Regions from separate parts of the Butyrivibrio sp. ob235 genome, predicted to be linked through region 2. Evidence: riboswitches for the same ligand, from Rfam matches in the RefSeq annotation. Region 2 holds a riboswitch; the other holds the start of a gene.
The links. Region 2 has a riboswitch for thiamine pyrophosphate ahead of thiW (energy coupling factor transporter S component ThiW). Riboswitches for the same ligand answer to the same signal wherever they lie in the genome.

Region 1: another riboswitch for thiamine pyrophosphate. It lies ahead of thiT (energy-coupled thiamine transporter ThiT); the one in region 2 lies ahead of thiW (energy coupling factor transporter S component ThiW).

What each region holds. Positions count from the first base shown of each region.
Region 1 covers NZ_FOBE01000002.1:314,056-317,477, reverse strand. Annotated here, with positions in the region: gene asnA (aspartate--ammonia ligase) at 180-1,190, shown strand; TPP riboswitch at 1,289-1,391, shown strand; gene thiT (energy-coupled thiamine transporter ThiT) at 1,455-2,147, shown strand; gene addA (helicase-exonuclease AddAB subunit AddA) at 2,162-3,422, opposite strand, start outside.
Region 2 covers NZ_FOBE01000044.1:2,925-6,346, reverse strand. Annotated here, with positions in the region: gene BMW61_RS20000 (nucleotidyltransferase family protein) at 138-1,127, shown strand; TPP riboswitch at 1,175-1,279, shown strand; gene thiW (energy coupling factor transporter S component ThiW) at 1,407-1,967, shown strand; gene thiM (hydroxyethylthiazole kinase) at 1,968-2,822, shown strand; gene thiE (thiamine phosphate synthase) at 2,886-3,422, shown strand, end outside.

The DNA.
Region 1 (3,422 bases), on a different contig from region 2:
ACGATTAAGTTGCGGATATTACGCGTTTTTTTGAGGTTGTTAATTCAAAATTTACTACCATTTCATGGCTCTTTTGGTGTGAATTATTAAAAAACCGCATAAAATGCAAATATTTTGCTTGCATGAAGCGAAAAAAAGCGCTTTAATTTTAAATATATTTTATCGAGAGGAGCATTGTTATGGAAAATCTTATTATTCCCCAGGATTACAAGTCTGCATTAAACCTCCACGACACGCAGGTCGGTATCAAAACAGTTAAGGACTTTTTTCAGAATACTCTTTCTGAGAATTTGAATCTTCTCCGTGTTACCGCGCCCCTGTTTGTTGCGCCCGAGTCAGGACTTAATGATAATTTGAACGGCGTTGAGCGTCCCGTAGCCTTTGATATCCGCGAGGAGAATGAGCGTGAAGCTGAGATAGTTCACTCACTTGCTAAGTGGAAGCGGTACGCACTTAAAAAATACGGCTTCAAAGTCGGCGAAGGTCTCTATACCGACATGAACGCAATCAGAAGAGATGAGATTCCCGACAATATCCATTCGGTATTCGTAGATCAGTGGGACTGGGAGAAAATCATCAGCAAGGCAGACCGCAATTTTGACTTCCTTAAGGACACTGTTCGTACAATATATAAGGTTCTTCGCAAGACTGAGAAGTATATGTCAATTCAGTATGACTATATAGAAGAGATCCTTCCTCATGATATTTTCTTCATCACCTCACAGGAGCTTGAAGATATGTATCCGGGAAAAGATGCCAAGGAGCGTGAATATCTCATCACAAAGGAAAAGGGTGCTGTTTTCATCATGCAGATTGGTGATCTTCTTGCATCCGGCGAGAAGCATGACGGAAGAGCTCCGGACTACGATGACTGGGCATTAAACGGCGATATTCTTGTTTACTATCCCGTGCTTGATATTGCACTTGAGCTCTCATCCATGGGTATACGTGTAGATGAGGATTCTCTTAAGGAGCAGCTCGAGAAGGCCGGCTGCACAGAGCGTGCAGAGCTTCCTTTCCAGAAGGCTATTTTGGAGAAAAAGCTTCCCTATACCATCGGTGGTGGTATCGGTCAGTCAAGACTTTGCCTCTTCTTCTTAAGAAAGGCACACATCGGTGAAGTACAGTGCTCACTTTGGGCTGAGGATTACACCGACTATGCAAGAGAAAACGGTATACCGCTGTTATAATATCGCTATTTGATTTTCATTGAAAACACCCAATAATTCTGTTGACAAAGATTATGAAATAGCATTAAATTAAATCGAAAACTACATATAAATTATAAATATTTTGCTAGGGGAGCTTTGCTGAGATGGTGTTGAGCCCAACATCGACCCTTATTACTTGAACCGGGTAATACCGGCGTAAGGAAGCATATATATCGCGATGCGGTAAATATGATGAAAATGAAGCCTCCCCCGTGCAGAATAATAAACGGAGGAGGTTTTTATATGTCCCTATTTTTTAAGCTTGTAGACGATACCTACCAGCCCACCTCAGCAGGCTACGGCCTTCTGGTTATGTTATTTATTTTTGCGCTTATAGCTACATGCTTTTTCACAGGAAAAGATCATAAAAATCATTTTTCTGTAAAGCAGCTGGTATTTGCGGCTATGTGCGTTACCCTGGCAATGATCACATCAATGATCAAGATATGGGAGATGCCCATGGGTGGAGCCGTTACACTGTTTTCGATGTTCTTCATTACATTCGTAGGATATCTGTACGGTGTAAGAGCAGGTCTTACTTCTGCACTCGCATACGGACTACTTCAGCTCATCATCGGACCCTATATCATCAGTATTCCTCAGCTCATATGTGATTATATCCTTGCGTTTGGTGCGCTTGGAGTTTCCGGATTATTCTCACGTTTCAAGCATGGCATGAGCTTAGGTTATATCGCAGGTGTTTTAGGTCGTCTGTTCTTTGCAGTACTCTCAGGAGTGATCTTCTTTGGCCAGTATGCACCTGAGGGTATGAGCGCTTTCAGATACTCACTAGTATATAACGGTTCCTACCTCGGAGCTGAAGCAGTGCTCACATTTGCTATTCTCTGTGTTCCTGCAGTCAGAAATGCATTCACAAGAATCAAGTATCTTGCAAATGAAGAAGACGTAAGAGAACAGCTTCATCTTGCATCATGATGAGAACTACATAATTACAAATTTATAGTTTCGCCCAGGGTGAAGGAGTAGATTATTCTCTCCTTCACCTTTTTATGTGTGATCCTCTCAAGCGCATCCTCATAGTATTCCAACTGAATTTTGTATCTCTCTGAGAGTTCGCTTCCGTCCTTTACTCTATCAGTCTTATAATCCAGGAGAACGAGTCCATCGTCCTCTTCAAACCAGACGTCAATAATCCCCTGAATAAGAACCTGCTCGGAGTCGGGGAATTTGGAATTAACCTTATTCGCACTTATTCCCATCATAAAGGGTGACTCTCTGTGAAGCCTTCCCAAATCGTGAGCCTTCTTCATACGCTCTCCGATTTCGCTCTTATAAAAGGCAAGTATATCCTTCTCATCCACGCTGTCAGAAGCTCCTTCGGGCATTCTGCCGAGAGCTTCCATCTTCTTCATCCAGTTTACAAGGTCACCTGCTCTATCATCAGGAGTCAGATCTCCCTCATCATACAAAAGCTCCATAACTCTGTGGTAGATTGTACCCCTTGCAGCACCTTTAGCCTGTTTCTCCTTTTCGGCGATGAAGGAAGGAACTATCTCTTCTTCGTCAAATATAAAGTGAGTAGGCTCATCCTTTTGCTCCAGCATAGCTTTTTTAAGCTCTGTAACCGTAGTCTTTACATAAAGGCCTTCGAAAGAGTCAAATGCGTAGCTGTCGCCAAATCTCTCACCGAAAAGATCTGCATAGCGCAGTTTCTCCGGACCGGCAGGCATAAGAAGATTATCCAGGCGCACCTTGGCTGTAACATCTCTGTTTATCTCTTCTGCTGTCAGTTCATCCTTAGTCATAACCCTGAAACCAAAGGGGACCTCATCGCTTCTGTTTAACGGATCACAGGACACTCCAACACTCTCGCAAAGCTTCGCATAGTCAGGATGACGGGCAAGTGCCATCAAAACCAGATCAAGATAGCTTCCGGCAGAACTCCTTAGATAATACGGAAGAATGTAGGGCATCTCTCCGGAAAGTGCCTCTCTGTTTCTCAGAAGCATATTCCTTCCTAGCCTTCCTCTAAGGCTTCCTTCAGATGCCTTTTCTTCATCGCCTATCTCTATCTGACCGGTCATAATAAGCTTATCCTTGGCTCTTGTCATGGCAACATAAAGAATACGCATCTCCTCACCGAGAATATCCATCTTCATATTCTCGCCCATGATATTCTTTCTCAGCGTCTTATATTGAATACGCCTCTCGAGATCAATGGCAGGTGCTCCAATTCCATAGTCCATGTCA
Region 2 (3,422 bases):
TAATACAGAACTGATTTTGTCGGGCTAACACCCAACCTCAAATTATGCTAATATATATGAGTAGAGGCAAAGACGCTTTTCAAAAGATTGGCGGTCTTTGTCTTTTCTTTTTGCCTTAGGAGAAAGGGGGATGAAGGATGGTCACATTAAATGATTATCTGTATTCGGGGGATACGGTTTTAAAGATTTTGCAGAGATATCACAACGATCTTAAAGAGGATGCAATGAAAACCAAGAATGGAGTTGATATAATTCATTGCAATTTTCTTCTTCAGTTGACGGAGCTCCTGGAACACAATGATTTCCTGACTTCGCAGTCACAGCGTCTGAGAGAGTTCTATAAATACATGTCCAATGAATATCCGTTTCTTGCTTTCGCCTTTAAGGGGAGAATCAAGTCCCTGATAAGGGCGGAGGAGAAGTTCAATGGAAATATCGTTGAGCATGTCTATGATTATTATGGGAAAAATCATGCCTTTCCAAGTGTCACGGAACTGAAGCAGGAAATGGGGCCTATAAGGGATCTGATCGCATACCGCATAGTTATTTCCATGCCCGCATGCCACTTGAAGGATGGGGAAAACCGCGATGAGATAGAACTGAAATATCTGTATAAAATTGCAAATGAACTGCCGGGATTTCTGGAGGAGATGGGCTTTTCTGCTGAGATATACGGGATACCTGGCAAGGATCCTTCTGATATGATCACAGAAACTCTTAGGCCGTACTATAGAGATTACATTAAAAACCCCAGTCCATACGGATATCGTTCACTTCACATAACTTTTTATGATAATCAATCCAGATCGTATCTTGAGGTACAGATTCGAACCAAGCAGATGGATGACTATGCGGAGATAGGTCCGGCGCACCATCTGGGATATGAAAAGAGACAGGATGAAGAGCGAAGCCGCAGGGATACTGTGCCTTCAGGAGAATGTACGTATTTTGACGAAGCATATGAGAGAGGGATGCTTTTGCAGGGGCTTGACCTTTCCAAGCTTGATGTTAACATGTTTGGCGCCGTGAACAATCAGCTTGTGAATGACGGATGCGGACTCTATCGCGGGAGATTGATTTTGCCCTATGAGCATCTTTCAAGATTCCAGAATGATATTATTGATTAAAAACTATTGCGCGTAAATGAATTTTGGTGTATAAAAAATAGGAAAAATTAAACAGACGGGAGCTTGTAGTACAGGCTGAGAGGAAGGTGTGACCTTCGACCGAGAACCTGATTTGGATAATGCCAACGTAGGGATGCCTGATATTATGGGAAGAACGTATGCGGAAGCAATCTGAACGGTTGCTTCCTTTTTTGTTGGAAAAATGGGCACCGTTTTCCGGTTTGTGGTTGAATGCCGTGGGGAGTCTCTTTGCAAGCCGTCTGGGATAGGAGATGAGGTATGAAAAAAAGTAACTATTTGTTGAGGCTGGTTATGCTGGCCATGTTTGTGGCGCTCGGAGTTGTGATATCACCGATTCTGAGAGTTGAGGGAATGTGCCCGATGGCGCATCTTATCAACATAACCTGTGCGGTCTTCATGGGACCGGCTTACGCGCTTCTTTGTGCACTTCTAATCGGCATCATCAGGATGGCGATTATGGGAATTCCGCCCCTTGCTCTGACCGGAGCTGTTTTCGGGGCAACACTTTCAGGAGTTTTTTACAAATTATCAAAAGGGAAAATCTTCGCAGCGGTCCTCGGGGAGATCATCGGAACGGGCCTTATCGGCTCTGTCGTATCCTACCCTGTTATGACTTATCTCTGGGGGAAAGAGGGCCTGACCTGGTTTTTCTACGTTCCGAGCTTTATCTGCGGAACCCTTATCGGGGGAAGCATCGCATTTTTGCTGCTTCTAAGACTTAAGGCTACGGGTATGCTTTCAAGGATTCAGAACAGTCTTAAGGATGTTGAGGCAACTGAAGAAAACAGCGAAAGTAATACAAAAAGAAAGGCGTCATAAATGTCTGAGCTAATTCACTGTATAACAAATCCAATATCTATGATGCAATGCGCAAATGCAATTTTAGCACTTGGCGCGAAGCCGATAATGGCTGAGCATCCGTTGGAAGTCAGGGAAATCACTGAGAGCGCTTCTGCTCTTGTAATTAATCTGGGTAATATATCGGACACCAGAATGGAGTCGATGGAGATATCTTTTGAGACTGCTCTGGAGAAAAATATACCGGTTGTGATAGATGCGGTGGGCGTAGCCTGCTCCAAGCTTCGCAGGGATTTTGTGATGAGGCTTCTAAAGATGAGGTCGCAGAAACCGGAATTGTCTTTGAGGGAAAAGGGGATCCTTTTAATAAAGGGGAACTATTCTGAAATCAAGGCGATTTTTGATGAGTCCTATAGAGGAGTTGGCGTTGATGCAGACGAAAGTCTGGGAGCTTCAGAGATAGCTGATATTGTAAGAATGCTGGCTTTGAATCTGGGAGTGATCGCTCTCGCCAGCGGAGAGAAGGACATCGTATCAGATGGAAGTCGTACATTTTTTATAAGTAATGGGAATCCGATGATGGGGGTGATTACGGGAACCGGGTGCATGCTAGGGGCTATATGCGGCGTGTTTCTGGCAAGGAATGCGAGCATAGAAGCTGTCACCCGCGCTGCCGGATTTTTCGGGATTGCCGGAGAAATTGCATATGAGAGAGCGGAAGCAGTTACGGAGAGGTTTACAAATGGCAAAGCATCTGAAAGCATGGTTGGAAGCGGAAGTTTTCTTGTTGAACTTTTAAATGCAATTTCAATGATCGATGAAGAAACTGTAAAAAGTTTGCTTAGATGCGCTGAAGAAAAACATTCATGTAACTGAATTTATTTTTCATAAAACATAGAAAGGATTAGTCCGGTCATAGGATTGGATAGTACAAGACAGATGGGAAGAATAGACAGAGAGCAGCTGAAGCTCTACCTGGTGACAGACAGCACCGGAATGGATGAGGAGACGTTTCTTCGAAAGACGGAGGCAGCCATACGGGGCGGCGCCACGATTGTCCAGATCAGGGAAAAGGAAAAAAGTACGCGCGAATACATGGAGCTTGCGGGTAAGGTTCATGAGATTACGGCAAGGTACAAGGTGCCGCTGATTGTGGACGACAGGATAGATGTGGCGATGGCGATAGGAGCCGAGGGTGTGCACCTTGGGCAGAGCGACATGCCGGTCAGCGTCGCAAGAAGAATTGTGGGAGGCAAGATGATAATCGGTGCCACGACTAAGACTGTGCAGCAGGCGAAGGAAGCTTATGAAAGCGGTGCCGATTACCTTGGAGTAGGAGCAATTTATCCTACCACAACCAAAGTGAAAACGGTTCTGACCTCGGTTGATACGCTTCGAAGTATCTGCGAAGCTGTGCCAATACCCGCAAATGCCATAGGCGGGCTCAATAAGGATAATATTCAGATTCTGAAAGGT